3 regions of the Clostridium sp. HCS.1 genome follow, and region 3 is predicted to be linked to each of the others. Evidence: predicted binding sites of a transcription regulator. Region 3 holds the regulator's gene; each other region holds the start of a gene.
What was found. The regulator Rex, encoded in region 3, represses fermentation and respiration genes when NADH is low (regulators of the CRP and FNR family bind a similar motif). The targets are predictions, from matches to a motif close to ATTGTTAANNNNTTAACAAT.

Region 1: a site for Rex is predicted at 3,779-3,798, ahead of ACFYH6_RS05325 (phosphoglycerate kinase). Genes of this name have one in related genera too.
Region 2: a site for Rex is predicted at 3,060-3,079, ahead of adhE (bifunctional acetaldehyde-CoA/alcohol dehydrogenase). Genes of this name have one in related genera too.

What each region holds. Positions count from the first base shown of each region.
Region 1 covers NZ_CP170704.1:1,117,827-1,124,891, forward strand. The annotation lists gene rpoN (RNA polymerase factor sigma-54) at 1-1,382, shown strand, start outside; gene ACFYH6_RS05315 (sugar-binding transcriptional regulator) at 1,587-2,624, shown strand; gene gap (type I glyceraldehyde-3-phosphate dehydrogenase) at 2,677-3,675, shown strand; gene ACFYH6_RS05325 (phosphoglycerate kinase) at 3,818-4,996, shown strand; gene tpiA (triose-phosphate isomerase) at 5,295-6,041, shown strand; gene gpmI (2,3-bisphosphoglycerate-independent phosphoglycerate mutase) at 6,366-7,065, shown strand, end outside.
Region 2 covers NZ_CP170704.1:1,661,025-1,668,089, forward strand. The annotation lists gene ACFYH6_RS07940 (ABC transporter substrate-binding protein) at 47-1,051, shown strand; gene ACFYH6_RS07945 (ABC transporter permease) at 1,051-1,971, shown strand; gene ACFYH6_RS07950 (ABC transporter ATP-binding protein) at 1,937-2,731, shown strand; gene adhE (bifunctional acetaldehyde-CoA/alcohol dehydrogenase) at 3,198-5,825, shown strand; gene ACFYH6_RS07960 (hypothetical protein) at 5,956-6,465, shown strand; gene ACFYH6_RS07965 (replication-associated recombination protein A) at 6,493-7,065, shown strand, end outside.
Region 3 covers NZ_CP170704.1:479,538-486,602, forward strand. The annotation lists gene ACFYH6_RS02360 (heavy metal translocating P-type ATPase) at 1-1,392, shown strand, start outside; gene ACFYH6_RS02365 (redox-sensing transcriptional repressor Rex) at 1,924-2,565, shown strand; gene ACFYH6_RS02370 (short-chain-enoyl-CoA hydratase) at 2,759-3,541, shown strand; gene ACFYH6_RS02375 (acyl-CoA dehydrogenase) at 3,630-4,769, shown strand; gene ACFYH6_RS02380 (electron transfer flavoprotein subunit beta/FixA family protein) at 4,785-5,564, shown strand; gene ACFYH6_RS02385 (electron transfer flavoprotein subunit alpha/FixB family protein) at 5,586-6,590, shown strand; gene ACFYH6_RS02390 (3-hydroxybutyryl-CoA dehydrogenase) at 6,777-7,065, shown strand, end outside.

The DNA.
Region 1 (7,065 bases), 640 kb from region 3:
TGAAATTAGATTTTAATTTAAATCTTGCTCAAGAACAAAGGTTAATAATGACTCAGCAAATGCAACTTTCCATAAAGTTATTACAAATGTCAACCTACGATTTAAGAGAATATATTGAAAATGAATTTTTAGAAAATCCAATTCTTGAAGGGGATTTTGATTTTGTTCAAGAAGATAAAAAATATGAAGACAAAATTGATTATAAAGAAATGATTAAGTATTTAGAGTTTGACAATTATGGATCACAAAGTTATGGAGAGTACAATAAAGAGGATGATGTTTCGCCCTTTAATTTTATTTCAGATAAGGAATCCCTTACTGAATATTTAAAAGAACAACTAATTGAAAGTGAAGAGGATGAATATAAGAAGGCTATTGTATCATATATGATAGAAAGTTTAGACAATAAGGGATATCTGGACATGCCTTTAGAAGAAATATGCAAGGAACTTAATATTTCTTTAGAATTAGGAAAAGAAGCTTTAGAGATACTTCAAGATTTGGAGCCAGATGGAATAGGAGCAAGAGATTTAAAGGAATGCCTAAAGATACAGCTAATAAAAAAGGGAATATTAGATGATAATTTAGAAATTATAATAGATGAGTATCTAGATTTAATTGCAGATAATAAATTTAATGTAATAGCTAAAAATTTAAAAATAACACCTAAAGAAGCTCAAGATTTAGGGGACATAATAAAGAAATTAGAACCAAAACCTTCAAGAGGTTTTTATACAGGTGATGATGTTAAATATATAATTCCTGATGCAGCCATTAGAAAAATTGATGGTGAGTATTTTGTTATTATGAATGAAGGCGTCATACCAAGATTATCTATTAGTAATATTTATAAAGAAGCCTTAAATAATAAAGATGATAAAACTACTGAAAATTATGTAAAAGAAAAATTAAGTAGCGCAATGTTTTTAATTAAAAGTATTGAGCAAAGAAAAAGCACTTTGCTAAGAATACTGGAAAAGGTTGTAGAAAATCAAAAAGATTATTTCGATAAAGGACAAAAATATTTAAAACCAATGACCATGAAGGATATGGCAGACACACTAGGAATTCATGAATCTACAGTTAGTAGAGCTATAAAGGACAAGTATATATTAACTAGTTTTGGAACAGTAAAAATAAAAGATTTATTTACCATAGGATTAAGTGTAAATAAAAGTGATGGAGAAGAAATTGCAGTAATAAATATTAAAAAGCAAATAAAGGAAATTATTGATGAAGAAGATAAGAAAAAGCCACTATCAGATCAAGCAATATGCGATAAACTAAATGAGAGAAACTTAAATATATCAAGACGAACAGTTGCTAAATATAGAGAAGAGCTTGAAATAAAATCTTCTGGTAAAAGAAAAAGAATAGAATAAAAAACATACAAAAGAGGAAAGTTAAATGTATAAAATAATTTTATAAAAACTTTCCTCTTTACAGGTAATATAATAAAATTTTGTAAAAACTTTTGGGAAAATTTTAAGAAAATGCTTTTAAATTTCATAGAAGTGTTTTATAATAATATTTGTGGGACATTTTAATAATGTGCGGGACTTTTTTAGACCAAAGGAGGGTTGACTGTGCAGGAAATATTGTCTTTAGAAAAAAAAATAGTTCCTGAACTTGTAGAAGTCCTTGATAAAAGATATAGTATTCTTAGGACTATATATTACAATCAGCCAATCGGAAGACGAGTTTTAGCAAATCATTTAGATTTAAGTGAGAGAATAGTAAGAAGTGAAATAAATTTCTTAAAATCTCAAAATCTAATTGAAATCAATACTCCGGGGATGACAGTAACAGAAGAAGGACAAGAAGTTGTAGACAGATTAAAAGATTTTATACATGAAATAAAGGGATTATCAGATATAGAAGAAAATATAAAATCTTTCCTTGGATTAAAAGATGTAGTAATTGTTCCAGGAGATGTAAAGAAAAATAAGACCATATTAAAAGACCTTGGTAAAGCAACAGCAAATTACTTAAAAACTATAATTAGAGATAATAATATAATAGCAATAACAGGTGGAAACACCATTAAGGAATTTGTGGAAGCTGTACCTAAAATGAGCTATCTTTCAAACATACTAGTACTTCCTGCAAGAGGTGGTATGGGAAGAAAGGTTGAAATACAGGCAAATACGTTGGCTGCATCTCTAGCACAAAAATTAAATGGTTCTTATAAATTGCTTCATATTCCAGAGAATCTTAGTTTAAATCTTTTAGATACCTTATTAAAAGAAAAGGAAATAAAAGAAGTAATAGATAATATACACAAAGCAGATATCTTAATATATGGTATTGGTGAAGCTTTAGTAATGGCAGAAAAAAGAGATGTTTCAAGTGAAGAATATAATAAATTAAAATCTCTTGGAGCTGTTGGTGAAGCCTTTGGATGTTATTTTAATAAAGATTCACAGGTTGTATCAGAAAATACTTCTATTGGAATAAATATTAATGAAGCAAGAAAAATTAACACACATATTGCTGTTGCAGCTGGGGAAAATAAAGTTGATGCTATTATTGCAACAATGATGAATAATCATAATGCAGTTTTAGTAACAGATGAAGCAGCTGGCAGAAAGATTGTGGAATATATTAAAGAACACAATAAATAAGCTTAAAATTTTTAAAATTTTAAATATAACTATTTTTAGGAGGTAATTGCAAATGGTAAATGTAGCAATTAATGGTTTTGGAAGAATAGGAAGATTAGCATTAAGATTAATGATTGAAAACCCAGAATTCAATGTGGTAGCAATCAATGACTTAACTGATGCTAAGACTTTAGCTCACTTATTTAAATATGACTCTTCACAAGGAAGATTCAACGGAGAAATCGAAGTTAAAGAAGGAGCTTTCGTAGTTAACGGAAAAGAAATAAAAGTTACTGCAGAAAGAAATCCTGCTGACTTACCATGGAAAGAATTAAATGTTGACGTAGTTTTAGAATGTACTGGATTCTTTACTTCTCAAGAAAAAGCAGGTTTACATTTAGAAGCTGGTGCTAAGAAGGTTGTTATATCAGCTCCTGCAACTGGAGATATAAAGACAGTAGTATACAACGTAAATAATAATATATTAGATGGTACAGAAACAGTTGTTTCAGGTGCTTCATGTACTACAAACTGCTTAGCTCCAATGGCTAAAGTATTAAACGATAAGTTCGGAATCCAAAAAGGATTCATGACAACTATCCACGCTTACACTAATGACCAAAACACATTAGATGGTCCTCACGGAAAAGGCGATTTAAGAAGAGGTAGAGCTGCTGCTGCAAACATCGTTCCTAACTCAACTGGAGCTGCTAAAGCAATTGGTTTAGTTATTCCAGAATTAAAAGGAAAATTAGATGGTGGTGCTCAAAGAGTTCCAGTTGTTACTGGTTCATTAACTGAATTAGTTGTTACTTTAGATAAGAAAGCAACTGTTGAAGAAATAAACGCTGCTATGAAGGCTGCTGCTAACGAATCATTTGGTTACACTGAAGATGAAATAGTTTCATCAGACGTAATCGGAATCACTTATGGTTCATTATTCGATGCAACTCAAACAAAGGTTATGACAGTTGGAGATGAGCAATTAGTTAAAGTTGCTGCTTGGTACGACAATGAAATGTCATACACTAACCAATTAATCAGAACTTTAAAATACTTCGTAACTAGATAATTAAATAGTTAAGTAAATATTTTAATTTAGGAAATAAAATTTGGTCTGGTTTTATAGAAAATCTATGAGGCCAGGCCAATTTTAAATTAATCAAATAATTTCGGTTTTTATAAATATAAAAATAAATTATGAGGTGAAATAAATGAGCTTTAATAAAAAAACTATCGAAGATATAGATGTTAAAGGTAAAAAAGTTTTAGTAAGATGTGACTTCAATGTTCCACTAAAGGATGGAGTTATAACTGACGAAAACAGATTAAATGGTGCATTACCAACAATTAATTACTTAATAAATAATGGCGCAAAAGTTATTCTTTGCTCACACTTAGGAAAAGACGCATCAAAATCATTAGCACCAGTTGCTAAGAGATTAAGCGAAATGTTAAACAAAGAAGTAGTATTTGCAAGAGATGAAGAAGTGGTAGGAGCAAATGCTAGAGCTGCTGTAGAAGCAATGAAAGATGGAGATGTTGTATTATTAGAAAATACAAGATGCAGAAAAGAAGAAACTAAGAATGTAGAAGAATTCTCAAAAGAATTAGCTTCATTAGCTGATATATTTGTAAATGACGCTTTTGGTACAGCTCACAGAGCACACTGTTCAACAGTTGGTGTTACTGAATTCGTAGATACAGCTGTATGTGGATACTTAATTCAAAAGGAATTAAAGTTCTTAGGAGAAGCTGTTAACAATCCAGTTAGACCATTCGTTGCTATATTAGGTGGAGCTAAGGTTTCAGATAAGATAGCTGTTATCAACAACTTATTAGAAAAAGTTGATACATTAATAATCGGTGGTGGAATGGCTTACACATTCTTAAAGGCTCAAGGATACGAAGTTGGATCATCTTTAGTAGAAGCTGATAGAATAGAATACGCTAAAGAAATGATTGAAAAGGCAGCTGAAAAGGGAGTTAAATTCTTATTACCAGTTGACCACAGAGTTGCTACAGAATTCAAAGATGTAGAACCAGTAATCACTGAAGATCAAAACATACCAGCAGGAAGCATGGGATTAGATATCGGACCTAAGACTGAAACTTTATATGCTGATGCAATTAAAGATGCTAAAACAGTTATATGGAACGGACCAATGGGAGTATTCGAATTCGAAAACTTCAATAAAGGAACAATTGCAGTTGCTAAGGCTATGGCTGATGCAGATGCTACAACAGTTATCGGTGGAGGAGACTCAGCTGCAGCTGTTAATATCTTAGGATTTGGAGATAAGATGACTCACATCTCAACAGGTGGTGGAGCTTCTCTAGAATTCTTAGAAGGTAAGGCTTTACCAGGAATAGAAGCATTAAACAACAAATAAAACAAGTTTATTTGTTGAATGAAAAAATGAAAATTCTAGCTAAAAGTTACACTTTTAGCTAGAATGAAAGAATTAAGGAGATAGTCCAGCGTAGCTGTACTATGAAATTAAAGAATGAAAAAAATGAAAATTACAATTTAAAGTTAAACTTTTAATTGTAAATGAAAGAATTATGGAAATAATCCAGTTAAATGGATTAATAAATTTATAGTTATTCAACTTTAGTTGAATAACTACCTTAATTTTTTCATTCTTTCATTTCTTCATTCTTCCAATTAAAAAATATGAGGTGATTTAGATGAGAAAACCAATAATAGCTGGAAACTGGAAGATGCATTACACTCCAGCAGAAGCTGTAAAAGTTGTAGAAGAATTAAAGCCATTAGTAGCTAATGCTACATGTGATGTTGTAGTATGTCCTACTTTTGTTTGTTTAGATGCTGTATTAAAAGCAGTTGAAGGATCAAATATAAAAGTTGCTGCTCAAAACATGCACTTTGAAGAAAAAGGAGCTTTCACAGGAGAAGTTGCTCCAGGAATGTTAGAAGCTATGGGAGTTAGCTATGTTGTATTAGGACATAGTGAAAGAAGAGAATACTTCAATGAAACTGATGAAGCTTTAAACAAGAAAGTTAAAGCAGCATTTGCTCATAACTTAACTCCAATTCTTTGTTGCGGAGAATCTTTAGAACAAAGAGAAAATGGAACAACTAATGATGTTGTTGGAGCTCAAATTAAAGCTGATTTAGAAGGATTATCAAAAGAATTAGCTGAAAAAGTTGTAATTGCTTACGAACCAATCTGGGCTATAGGAACAGGAAAAACTGCTACTAATGAACAAGCTAACGAAACAATAAAAGCTATAAGAGATGTAGTTGCAGAAATGTTCGGAAAAGAAGTTGCAGATAAAGTAAGAATTCAATACGGTGGATCAGTTAAGCCAAACACAATTAAAGATCAAATGGCTATGTCAGACATAGATGGTGCTTTAGTTGGTGGTGCTAGCTTAGTTCCAGCTGATTTCTCTCAAATAGTTAATTTTTAATTAATTAAGGAGCTGTATTACAGCTCCTTTTTATTAGGTAATAATTATTATTAAAAATATTTTGATGCAAAGGTTTAACTAAGAGTTACATTTATTGTTTATTTAAATTAAATATAGTATAATAAGTATGAAATTAAAGAAAGATAATATTAAATAAGTTGTTATAAATATTTTTAAGTTAACTAAATTAATTTTTAGTTTAAAGTATTTAGAAAAGCTAGGACTTTAGCAACTTATATAAAATTTTTAAAATATATATGATTTTAATTCTATATAATATTGTCAATATAATTTCAAATATAGATAGAAAATTTGGAGGGAATTATGGCGAAGAAACCTGTAATGTTAATGATATTAGACGGATTTGGAATAGCTCCAAAATCAGATGGAAACGCTGTTGAAGCAGCACATAAACCTAATTATAATAAATTAATGACACAATATCCAAACACACAATTACAAGCTAGTGGAATGTTTGTTGGATTACCTGATGGACAAATGGGTAACTCAGAAGTAGGACACTTAAATATTGGTGCTGGAAGAATTATATATCAAGAATTAACTAGAATAACTAAGGAAATTGAAGACGGTGGATTTTTCAAAAATGAAGCATTAACTTTAGCAATAAATAATGCAAAGGAAAATAATGCTGCACTTCACTTAATGGGATTATTATCTGATGGTGGTGTTCACTCACACATAGATCATTTAAAAGGATTATTAAGATTAGCAAAAGAAGCAGGATTACAAAATGTATATGTTCATGCATTTATGGATGGAAGAGATGTTCCACCATCATCAGGAAAATATTTTGTAAATGATCTTGAAGAGTATATGAAAGAAATTGGTGTAGGTAAAATAGCTACTGTATCAGGTAGATACTACGCTATGGATAGAGATAACAGGTGGGAAAGAGTTGAGCTTGCTTATAATGCTATGGTTCTTGGAAAAGGCGAAATGGCATCTTCAGCAGCAGAAGCTATGGAAAAATCATACAATGATAACAAGACTGATGAATTTGTTT
Region 2 (7,065 bases), 1.2 Mb from region 3:
TTTGTTAAAGCTAAAAGTGCTTATGTATATTAGGAGGATGGTAAAGATGGTAGGAAAAAAGAAAGTTGCAATGGGGTTATTAGCTTTAATTGTAGCTGGTACCTTTGTGGGATGCAAAGAAGATTCAAAAGAATCTTCAGGTGAAGGAAAAAAATATAATATAGGAATCAGTCAATTAGTACAGCATCCAGCATTAGATTCAGCAAGGGAAGGTTTCATTGAAGGATTAAAAGAAAAGGGATATGAAGAAGGTAAAAATATAACTTTCGATTATCAAAATGCTCAAGGAGACAACCCTACTTCTCAAACAATAGCACAAAAATTTACTTCTGAGAAAAAGGATTTAATTTTAGCTATTGCAACTACTTCAGCACAAGCAGTATATAATTCAACAAAAGAAATACCAACAGTTTTTACTGCTGTTACTGACCCAGTTGCAGCAGGTATAGCAAAGGATTGGAAAAGCTCTGGAACTAATTTAACTGGAGTTTCAGATATGGTTCCTGTTGATAAGCAGCTTGATTTATTGCTTAAACTTAAACCAGACATTAAGACTTTAGGAGTTATATATAATACTTCTGAAGCAAATTCAGTAGTACAAGTAGAAGCATTAAAAACTGAAGCAAGTAAATTAAATATAAAGATTAAGGAAATTGGAGTTACAAATGTAAATGAAATAAATCAAAATTTAAGTGCTGTTATAAAAGATATTGATGCATTGTATACACCTACAGACAATACTGTAGCCTCAGCTTATGATTTAGTTGGACAAATTGCTGTCAATAATAATATACCTATATTGGGAGCGGAAGAAGCAGTTGTATCTAAAGGTGGGTTATGTTCAATTGGAATAGATTACTTTAAACTCGGAAAAGAAACTGGTTATAAAGCAGCTGAAATATTAGAAGGTAAAAAACCAGAGGAAATAGAAATTACTACATTAAGTGATATGAGTATTGTAATAAATACTGATGTAGCTAATAAATTAAATATAAATATCCCAAGTGAAATTAAAGAAAATTCTAAAAGTGTAACTGGGGGTGTTAACTAGTGGATTTAGTAATTAATGTACTAGAACAAGGATTGCTTTTTGGAATAGTTGCTATAGGAGTCTATATTACTTATAAAATTTTAGATTTTCCTGATCTTTCTGTAGATGGAACTTATCCATTAGGTGCAGCAATATGCGCAGCTTTATTAGTGAAAGATGTGAATCCTTGGTTAGCAGTATTAGTTGCCACTATAGGAGGAGCTGTAGCTGGATTAGCAACTGCACTTTTACATGTAAAACTTAAAATCACTAATTTAATGTCTGGAATATTAGTAATGATTGGACTATATTCAATAAATTTAATGGTTATGGGACAGTCAAATATTCCATTATTTAATACTAAAAGCATTTTTACTGGAAAATATAATATAATTACTATTATATTAATTGCTTTATTAGTAAAGATAGCTTTTGATTTCTTTTTAAAAACAAAGCTTGGTAATTTATTAATTGCAGTTGGAGATAATGAGCAATTAGTTACTTCACTTGGAATAAATAAAAATAATATAAAGATATTAGGATTAATGATAAGCAATGGATTGGTTGCTTTAAGTGGTGCTTTAACAGCTCAATATCAAGGCTTCTCAGATGCTAGTATGGGCACTGGAGTAGTTGTTATGGGATTAGCTGCAGTTATAATAGGTGCTTCAATTTTTAAAAAAGTTAATTTTATTAAATATACTACAGTTTCAATATTTGGAGCTATTATATATAAACTAGCTATAGCAATGGCATTGAAGTTTGGATTAAATCCAAATTATTTAAAACTTATGACAGCAATTATAGTGATAATTGCATTAAGTTTAAATTCAGGAGTATTTAAATTAAAAAGAAAAAGAAGAAAAGTTGAGAGTTATGTAAAAAATAGAAAAGGCGGTGATGTTGATGCTAAAGATTCAAGCATTGCACAAAGTCTTTAATGAAAATACTATTAATGAAAATAAAGTATTCTCTAATTTTTCTTTAGAAGTTAATAAGGGAGATTTTATTAGTATAATAGGATCAAATGGTGCTGGAAAATCTACATTATTAAATATTATATCAGGAAATATTCAATGTGATGACGGGATAATTAAAATAAATGGAGAAGATGTTTCTAATAAAGATGAATATAAAAGGTCAAAAATGATAGGAAGAGTCTTTCAAGATCCGTCATTAGGTGTTGCTCCTAATATGACATTATTAGAAAATTTATCCTTAGCAGATAATAAAGGAAAGAAATTTGGATTAACGCTCGGTATAAATAAAAAAAGAATTCCATATTACGAAAAACTTCTTAAAGAATTAGATTTAGGTCTTGAAGATAAGTTATATAACAAAGTAAATTTATTATCAGGAGGGCAAAGACAAGCATTAAGTATGTTAATTGCAGTTATGTCTAAACCTAAATTATTACTATTAGATGAGCATACAGCGGCTTTAGATCCAAAAACTTCATTGAAAATAATGGAAATAACTGAGAGGATTGTAAAGGAAACTAACATTACAACTATGATGATAACTCATAATCTGAAGCAAGCAATAAAAACAGGAAATAGATTAATAATGATGCACAGAGGTAAAATTCTTATAGATGTTAAAGGAAAAGAAAAAGAAGAATTAACAACAGAAAAATTAATGAATTTATTTAAAGATGCTAATATTAATGATGATTTAAGTGATAGAAGTTTATTAGCATAGAGTTAAAATTTAATTAGAGATTGCTTAGGCAGTCTCTTTTTCTTTTTATATGTATATTTTATAAATTTTAATGGAAAAGTAATATTAAATAAAAAATAATTATATTAAAAGTTTGTTATTTAAATAACGATAAATGATGAAAATAAAAACTTAAAACTATAACATCTATTGTATAAATTATTAAAACAATTAAAAAAATTAAGAAAATTTAAAAAAACTAAGAAAAAAATTAAAAGAATTTAAATTATACATTAAAATAATTCAAAAATATAACTGAAATATAGCTATTACTTTAGATTTTTTATAAAAAAGAAGAAAATAGAAAAAATATGATAAAAATTTAACAAAAAAGATTGACAAAAAAAAAACAATGAAATACAATATGATTGTAGTTAAGTTAAACAAATTTTAGCAAGATAACTAATTATTTTTAAAATATAAATCTTATCATTTAGGAGGATATAAAATGGTTGTAACAAATGCACAAGAATTAACTCAAAGAATTAATCAATTAAGAGAGGCTCAAAGAATTTTTGCAACTTATACGCAAGAACAAGTTGATGAAATTTTTAGACAAGCAGCGATTGCAGCAAATGATAATAGAATCAAATTAGCCAAAATGGCAGTTGCAGAAACTGGAATGGGTATAGTAGAAGATAAAGTTATAAAGAACCATTTTGCAGCTGAATATATATATAATCAATATAAAGATATGAAGACTTGTGGAGTTTTAGAAGAAGATAAAACTTACGGAATTACTAAGGTTGCTGAACCAATAGGAGTTATAGCAGCAATAGTTCCAACAACAAATCCTACATCAACAGCAATATTTAAAACATTAATAGCTTTAAAAACTAGAAATGCAATTATAATTTCTCCACATCCAAGAGCAAAAAAAGCTACAATTGAAGCAGCTAAGATAGTTTTAGAAGCTGCAGTTAAAGCGGGAGCTCCAGAAGGAATTATAGGATGGATAGATGAACCATCAGTAGAATTATCTCAAAACGTTATGAGAGAATCAGATATAATATTAGCAACAGGTGGTCCAGCTATGGTTAAGGCAGCTTATTCATCAGGAAGACCAGCATTAGGAGTTGGAGCAGGTAATACACCAGCTATAATAGATGAAACTGCCCATATAAAAATGGCTGTAAACTCAATACTTCTTTCTAAAACTTTTGATAATGGAGTTATTTGTGCATCAGAACAATCATTAGTAGTATTAGAACAAGTATATGATGAGGTTAAAAAAGAATTAAGCGAAAGAGGAGCTTATATCTTAAAGGGCGAAGAAGTAGATAAGGTAAGAAAAGTTATATTAAATGAAAAAGGTGGCTTAAATGCTAATATAGTTGGTCAATCAGCTTATAAAATTGCAGAAATGGCAGGAGTTAATGTACCAGAATCAGCTAAAGTTTTAATAGGGGAAGTAGAATCAGTAGAATTAGAAGAGCCATTTTCACATGAAAAATTATCACCAATTTTAGCTATGTATAAAGCAAAATCTTATGATGAAGCTTTAGAAAAAGCAGCTAGATTAATAGAACTAGGTGGTATGGGTCATACTTCAATTCTTTATACTGATCAAATTAAGTGTAGAGATAGAATATTACAATTTGGAGAAAAAATGAAAACTGCTAGAACTCTAATAAATATGCCAGCATCACAAGGAGCTATAGGAGATATATTTAACTTTAGATTAGCACCATCACTAACTCTTGGATGCGGATCATGGGGAGGAAACTCAGTTTCAGAAAATGTTGGTCCTAAGCATTTAATTAACATTAAGAGTATAGCTGAGAGGAGAGAAAATATGCTTTGGTTTAGAGTTCCAGAAAAAGTTTACTTTAAATATGGTTGTTTACCTGTAGCTCTTGGAGAGTTAAAGGACATGGATAAGAAGAAAGCATTTATAGTAACTGATAAAGTTCTATTTGATATGGGATATACTAATAAGGTAACAGAAGTTTTAGAAAACAATGGAATACAATATAAGATATTCTCAGATGTAGAACCAGACCCAACACTTAGATGTGCAAAAGCTGGTGCTAAGGAAATGTTAGATTTCAATCCAGATGTAATAATAGCATTAGGTGGTGGATCAGCTATGGATGCTGCTAAGATTATGTGGGTTATGTATGAACATCCAGAAGTTAACTTCCATGATTTAGCTATGACATTTATGGATATAAGAAAGAGAATATATAAATTCCCTACTATGGGTAATAAAGCTATGATGGTTTCAATAGCTACATCAGCAGGTACAGGTTCAGAAGTAACTCCATTTGCTGTTATTACAGATGAAACTACAGGAGTTAAATATCCTCTTGCAGATTATGAATTAACTCCAGATATGGCAATAGTAGATGCTGAACTTATGATGACATCTCCTAAGGGATTAACTGCTTGCGCAGGTTTAGATGTATTAGTTCACTCAATAGAAGCATATGTATCAATAATGGCTTCAGAATATACTAATGGCTTAGCTTTAGAAGCTATTAGATTAGTATTCAAATATTTACCAGATGCATATAATGAAGGAACTACTAATGTAAAGGCAAGAGAAAAAATGGCTCATGCATCATGTATGGCTGGTATGGCATTCTCAAATGCTTTCTTAGGAATTACTCACTCAATGGCTCATAAGTTAGGAGCATTCCATCACTTACCACATGGTATGGCTAATTCATTATTAATGAATGAAGTAATAAGATTTAATGCAACAGATGCACCTACTAAGCAAGCAGCATTTGCTCAATACAAATATCCAAATGCAGCATGGAGATATGCAAGAATTGCTGATCATCTTGGATTAGGTGGAAATAGTGAAGAAGAAAAAGTTGAATTATTAATAAAGGCTGTTGAAGAATTACAAGCTAAATTAAATATGCCTAAGACAATAAAAGAAGCAGGAGTTTCAGAAAGTAAGTTCTATGCAAGTCTTGATGAAATGGTTGAGCAAGCATTTGATGATCAATGTACAGGAGCTAACCCAAGATATCCATTAATGAGTGAATTAAAGGAAATGTATATTAATGCTTATGAAGGGCCTAAGGCTAAAGAAACTAAAAAAGCAACAAAAAAGAATAAATAATTTTTGAATATAAAAATAGGATGCTCTTTAGTATCCTATTTTTTTTATTAAAAAACATAGAAATAACTTTTTTATGATATTATTTATATATGTATTTATAAAAATATAAATTTATTGTATGGAGGAATAAATGAAAAAAAATATATTAAAGGTTATGTTAATTATAATTATAAGTGTGGTTATAACAGGTTGCCAAAGTACATCAAAGGATTTGCAAGGCAAAGAGAAAGATAATATTAAAGATACTATAGATTTAGTATTGTCCTATGAAAAGGGATATGATGATACTATGAAAAAACATATCAGTGAGAAAAATTTCTATGTATGCAATTATGCAGAATTTTATTCTAGATATATTGGGGAAGTAAATATTAAGAATTATGAAAGTGAGATTGTTAGTATAAGAGAAGATCAAGGTAGATATGTTGTGTGTATGACATTAAATGTTACAGCTGTATCATTAGAAGTACATGAGCATGATGATGGAAGTGTTCATGAAGAAGGTAGTGATGAAGCCATTGGAGAAGATGTGCCAGTAGAGGTTATTTTAAAAGAAAGAAATGGAGAACTATATATAGAAGGATTTACAGAGTATGAAAATCTTGAAAAAGCTAAAGAATTAAATGAAGGATTTAAATAAAATTTGTAAAGGGGAAGAGGTGATTTAATGAAACCATTAGCAGAAGTAATGAGACCTCAAAAATTAGAAGATTTTATAGGACAAAAAAATATATTAGGTAAAGGAAAACCTTTATATAACTTAATTGTAAGTAAAAAAATACCTAATTGTATTCTTTATGGACCTCCTGGTACTGGAAAAACAACTTTGGCAAATATAATGGCTAATTATAGTGATAGAAAATTTTATAAATTAAATGCAACAACTGCATCAGTTAAGGATATTCAAGAAATCACTGAAAGTCTAGATAGCTTACTTAATTATAATGGAGTAGTTATATATATAGACGAATTACAACATTTTAGTAAGAAGCAACAGCAAGCTCTTTTAGAATTTATTGAGAATGGAAGAGTAACACTAATAGCGAGTACTACAGAAAATCCTTATTTTGCAATTCATAAAGCAATACTAAGTAGGTGTAATATATTTCAATTTCAATCCCTAACTATAGAAGAAACTATTGAAGGATTAGAGAAAGCAATAAAAAGATTAATAAATGATGGAATAGAAGTAGAATATACAATAGATGCTTTAAAATATATTTCAGAGATTTCTCAAGGA
Region 3 (7,065 bases):
TTAGATGGGATAATTGTAAATGGAAGTAGCTTTGTAGATACATCAGCTCTTACTGGGGAATCAGTACCAAGAGAAGTATTTAAAGGCGATGATATTTTAGCAGGTTTTATTAACACTAATGGTGTTTTAAATATTAAAGTAACTAAGAACTTTAAGGAGTCTACAGTATCAAGAATATTAGAATTAGTTGAAAATGCTTCTAATAAAAAGGCACCAACAGAAAAGTTTATAACTAGATTTTCAAGATATTATACTCCAGTGGTTGTTTTCTCAGCTATAGCTTTAGCAGTAATACCACCTTTTATATTAAATAATGGAAGCTTTAATGAGTGGTTATCTAGAGCATTAATTTTCTTAGTAGTATCTTGTCCTTGTGCTTTAGTAGTATCTATTCCTCTTGGATTATTTGCAGGAATAGGTGGAGCATCAAGAAAGGGTATATTAGTTAAGGGTGGAAATTATTTAGAAGCATTAAAGGATGTTAATACAATTGTATTTGATAAAACTGGAACTTTAACAAAGGGAGTTTTTAAAGTAACAGAAGTAAATACTGTTAATATAGATAAAGAAGAACTTATAAGAATAGCTGCAATTTCAGAAAGTTTATCTAACCATCCAATTGCACAATCTATAATTAAGGAATACGGAAAAGAAGTAGATTCAAAAGAATTAGTTAATTACGAAGAAATTTCTGGACATGGAGTAAAAACTCTATTAGAAGGAAAAGAAATATTAGTTGGTAACTATAAACTAATGGAGAAATTCAATATTAAGTATGAAAATGTTGATACAATTGGAACTATAGTTCATATAGCTATTAATAATGAATATAAAGGAAATATAGTTATTTCTGATGAAATCAAAGAAGGTTCTAAAGATGCAATAAAAGCATTAAAAGAAATAGGAGTTACACAAACTGTAATGCTAACTGGTGATAATAATACAGTGGCTGAAAAAGTATCAGGAATAGTTGGTGTAGATAAGGTATATGCAGAGTTATTACCAGGTGATAAGGTAGATAAAGTAGAAGAGATAATTAATGGTAATAAATCTCAAGGAAAAGTAATATTCGTAGGTGATGGAATAAATGATGCTCCAGTATTAGCAAGAGCAGATATCGGTGTTGCTATGGGAGGCATAGGTTCAGATGCAGCCATTGAAGCAGCAGATGTAGTTCTTATGAATGACAACCCAGAAGCTTTAGTTTCAGCAATAAAAGTTGCTAGAAAAACTAACAAAATCTTATGGCAAAATATAATATTTGCATTAGGAATAAAAGTATTAGTTTTAATTTTAGGAGCCTTTGGAATAGCTACTATGTGGGAAGCAGTATTTGCAGATGTTGGAGTTACAGTTCTTGCAGTAATAAACTCCACAAGATGCTTAAAATAAATAGGAGATAAATATATAAATCTTTAATTATAAGTAGAAGGTTTACGTTATAAATATTTTTTATAATTCCGAAATGAAATGAGGAATTATTTCCTTCAGTATTAAAAGAAAACAATATAATGCTAGGGCGACTTGGAGCTTGCGAGGTCGTAGCTAGCATTATATTTTTTCTTTTTTTATTGACAAATTTCATCAAATTAAATATAATTATTTGAGTTGAGAACATTCAGGCATAAGGGAAGCATACAAGATTACTTTTGTTTACACAGTTTAATTTTGTAAAGTTAAGACTTATGTATAACGCATCTGCTACGTTATACATAAGTCTAATTTTTTGTGCATTTATTTAATATAATTAAAGATATTTCCTTTTGACAAATAAAAATAAATTATAAAGATAATAATATATTTGAGATGCCTTGTTAAATAGATAACTTAAATTGTTTTAAAATACAAATAAAAGTGTTAAAATAATTAATATATATGAAAAATCGTGCTTTAAATAAAAAAAATAAAAATAGGAGAAATAATATGGAGAAGAAAAAAAATATTTCAATGGCAGTAATTAAGAGACTGCCAAAGTATCATAGATATTTACAAGAATTACTAAGAAATGATGTAGATAGAATATCTTCAAAAGAATTAGGTGAAAAAATTGGTTTTACTGCATCACAAATTAGACAAGATTTAAATTGTTTTGGAGACTTTGGTCAACAAGGATATGGGTATAATGTTAAGGATCTTTATAACCAAATTAGCATTATATTAGGTTTAAATAAAGAATATAATGCTATAATCGTTGGAGCAGGTAATATAGGGCAGGCAATTGCAAACTATAGTAGATTTGCACAAAGTGGTTTAAATATTGTAGGAATATTTGATGCAAATCCAAAGTTAATAGGAATTAGAATAAGAGATATAGAAATCCAAGATATTGATGTTTTGAAAAACTACTTATTAGAAAATTCTATAGATATTGGTATTATATGTGTACCTAGAATAAATGCACAAAAGGTAAGTGATATACTAGTTGAAAATGGAGTTACAGGAATATGGAACTTTGCACCTGTTGATTTATCAGTTCCAGATGAAGTAATAGTAGAAAATGTACATTTGTCTGAGAGTTTATTAACACTTATATACTTATTAAATGATAAAGAACAATGTAAGTGATTACATTATTAATTTGTCTTATTTCACAAATACTATTGAAAAAGAAATTTTATAAGTTTATAATTATAATTGAAGCTTAAGCTTCAATTATTTTTTGGGTATATTGTTAATCTTATAACAATATTTCTGGGGGGAAATATATATTATAAGTATTCAAAAATATCGTATATATAGTTTAGAAGGAGGACTTTGAATGGAATTGAAAAATTTAATTCTTGAAAAAGAAGAACACTTAGCAATTGTAACTATTAATAGACCTAAAGCTTTAAATGCTCTAAATTCAGACACATTAAAAGATTTAGATGCGGTTTTAGAAGATTTAGAACAAGACAGTAACATATATTCTGTTATCTTAACAGGTGCTGGAGAAAAAGCCTTCGTAGCTGGTGCAGATATTTCAGAAATGAAGGACCTTTCAGAAGAAGAAGGAAAAAACTTTGGCCTTTTAGGAAATAAAGTTTTCAGAAGATTAGAAAAACTAGACAAGCCTGTTATTGCAGCTATTTCAGGATTTGCACTTGGTGGCGGATGCGAATTAGCTATGGCTTGTGATATTAGAATAGCTTCAGAAAAGGCAAGATTTGCTCAACCAGAAGCAGGACTTGGAATAACACCAGGATTTGGTGGAACACAAAGGTTGCCAAGATTAGTTGGAGAAGGAAAAGCAAAAGAGCTTATTTACACATGTGCAATGGTTAAAGCAGATGAAGCTTTAAGAATTGGTTTAGTAAATAAAGTTGTACCTCTAGAAAGCTTAATGGAAGAAGCTAAAGCGATGGCAAATACAATTATGGCTAATGCTCCTATAGCTGTTAAGTTATGCAAAGATGCTATAAACAGAGGTATGCAAGTAGATATAGATACTGCAATTGAAATTGAAGCAGAGGATTTTGGAAAATGTTTCGCAACTGAAGATCAAAAAGAAGGAATGACAGCTTTCATTGATAAGAGAGCTAAAAATTTTTCTAATAAATAGTCAGAATAAAAAAAATATAAAAAATAGTTCTAAATTTAAACACAACTTATTTTAAGGAAAAGGGTACAATATCAAGGAGGTATATTTAATGAATTTTCAATTGACTAAGGAACAAGAACTAGTAAAAAAAATGGTTAGAGAATTCGCTTTGAAGGAAGTTAAACCAATAGCTGCTGAAATTGATGAAACAGAAAGATTCCCTATGGAAAATGTTGAAAAAATGGCTAAAATCGGAATGATGGGAATTCCATTTTCAAAAGAATATGGTGGAGCTGGTGGAGATACTCTTTCATATATATTAGCTGTAGAAGAATTATCAAAGGTATGTGCAACTACAGGGGTTATACTTTCTGCACATACATCTTTATGTGCGTCTTTAATAGATCAGTTTGGGACTAAAGAACAAAAAGACAAGTATTTAAAAGATTTAGCAACTGGTAAAAAAATAGGCGCTTTTGGTTTAACTGAACCAGGTGCCGGAACAGATGCAGCTGGTCAACAAACTGTAGCTGTATTAGATGGTGATAATTATATATTAAATGGATCAAAGATATTTATCACAAATGGTGGAGTTGCTGAAACATTTATTATATTTGCCATGACTGATAAGAGCAAAGGTACAAAAGGAATATCTGCATTTATAGTTGAAAAGAGTTTCGAAGGATTCTCAATTGGAAAGAAAGAAGACAAACTTGGTATTAGAGGCTCTTCAACTACAGAATTAGTAATGAGTAATTGTGTAGTTCCTAAAGAAAACCTAATTGGACAAGAAGGCAGAGGTTTTGGTATAGCAATGAAGACTTTAGATGGAGGAAGAATTGGTATAGCAGCTCAAGCATTAGGAATAGCTGAAGGAGCTTTTGAAGAAGCTGTTAATTATATGAAGGAAAGAAAGCAATTTAATAAACCATTAGCTGCTTTCCAAGGATTACAATGGATGATAGCAGAAATGGATACTAAAATTGAAGCTGCTAGACATTTAGTATATAAGGCAGCATGGCTTAAGGAAAATAAACTTCCATATTCAGTAGATGCAGCAAGAGCTAAGCTTTATGCAGCTGAAGTAGCTATGGATGTTACTACTAAGGCTGTACAAATCTTTGGTGGATATGGTTACACTAAAGAATATCCTGTTGAAAGAATGATGAGAGATGCTAAAATTACTGAAATCTATGAAGGAACTTCAGAAGTTCAAAAGATGGTTATTTCAGGAAGCGCTTTAAGATAAGGGGAGGATTTATAAATGAATATAGTAGTTTGTTTAAAACAAGTTCCAGATACAACAGCTGTTAAGATTGATCCAAAAACAGGAACACTTATAAGAGATGGTGTGCCATCAATTATAAATCCAGAAGATAAGCATGCATTAGAAGCTGCATTAACAATAAAAGATAAAGTTGGAGGAAAAGTTACTATAATAAGTATGGGACCTCCACAAGCAAAGGAAGCTTTAAGAGAAGCATTATGTATGGGTGCTGATGAAGCTATACTTATAACTGATAGAGCTTTTGCTGGTGCTGACACTTTAGCAACATCAAAGACATTAGCAGGTGCTTTAAAGAAATTAGAATATGATATAGTATTTGCGGGTAGACAAGCCATTGATGGAGATACAGCTCAAGTTGGACCAGAAATTGCAGAACATTTAAATATACCTCAAATAACATATGTTCAAGATGTAAAAATAGAAGAAGATGGATTGTTAGTTAATAGAGCTTTAGAAGATGGGTATGAATTAATTAAAGTTCAAGCTCCAGTTCTTTTAACAGCGATTAAAGAATTAAATGAACCAAGATATATGAATGTTGGATATATATTTGATACAGCAAATAAAGAAATTCAAGTATGGTCAGCGGATGATATAGAAATAAATAAAGAAGAGTTAGGACTTAAAGGTTCACCTACTAAGGTTAAGAAAACAATGACTAAGGAAACTAAGGGAGCTGGAGAGTTAATAAAAGAAACTCCTCAAGAAGCTGTAAAATATGTATTAGGAAAATTAAAAGAAAAACACTACATCTAAGATATATGGGAGGTAAAAAAGATGAATATGGCAGATTACAAAGGCGTTTGGGTATTTGCTGAGCAAAGAGAAGGAGAACTTCAAAAGGTTTCTCTTGAATTACTTGGTGAAGGTAGAAAGATTGCAGATAAATTAGGCGTAAAGTTAACAGCTTTATTATTAGGTGATAATGTAAAATCATTAGCAGATACATTAGGTAGACATGGTGCAGATGAAGTAATCCTTGCAGAAAGCAAATTATTAGAGCACTATACTACTGATGGATATACTAAGGTTATTTGCGATTTAGCAAATGATAAAAAGCCAGGAATAATATTCATTGGTGCAACATTTATAGGAAGAGATTTAGGTCCTAGAGTAGCAGCAAGATTATCTACAGGGTTAACAGCAGACTGTACAGTTTTAGATGTTGATGTAGAAAAAGCAGATTTACTTGCTACAAGACCAGCTTTTGGTGGAAACTTAATGGCAACAATTGCTTGCCCAGATCATAGACCACAAATGGCAACAGTAAGACCTGGAGTATTCTCAAAACTTCCTGATGAAGAAAGAAGTTTCACAGTGGAAGAAGTAGAAGTGAAATTAGAAGATTCAGATATAAGAACTAAAATAGTAGAAATAGTAAAAGAAACTAAAGAAATTGTAGACATAAGTGAAGCAAACTTTATAGTTTCAGGTGGTAGAGGTGTTGGAGCTAAAGAAAACTTTGCTATTTTAGAAAAATTAGCAGAAGCTTTAGGTGGAACAGTAGCTGGATCAAGAGCAGCTGTTGAAAATGGCTGGATAGAAAGAGATTACCAAGTTGGACAAACAGGTAAGACTGTAAGACCTAATATATATATAGCTTGTGGTATTTCAGGAGCTATTCAACACGTAGCAGGTATGCAAGAATCAGATATGATAATAGCAATTAACAAAGATGCTACAGCTCCAATAATGCAAACAGCAGACTATGCAATAGTTGGTGATTTATTTAAAGTTGTCCCTGAAATGACAGCTCAAATAAAAGCACTAAAAGAAGATTAATAGATAATGAAAAAATAAAAGAATGAAAAAATGAAAAAATGAATGTGTAAACTCCCACGGAGTTTAATAAGTATAAGAATTAGATATGAAATACTTAGAATTTCTGAAGTAATTCAGAAATTAATCTATAATTATTTCATTATTAATTTTTTAATTCTTCACATTTAAATTAGGAGGTTTTTTAAGATGGAAAAGATTTTTGTAATTGGCGCAGGAACTATGGGAGCAGGAATTGTTCAAGCTTTTGCTCAAAAGGGATATGAAGTTATAGTTAGAGACATAAAGGATGAATTTGTTGAAAGAGGAATTAATGGTATCAACAAAGGATTATCTAAATTAGTTGCAAAGGGAAAGATGACTGAAGAAGATAAGGAAGCAATCCTTGGAAGAATATCTGGAACAACAGATTTAGCTCTAGCTGAAGATTGTGATTTAGTAATTGAAGCTGCTGTTGAAAATATGGCAATTAAGAAAA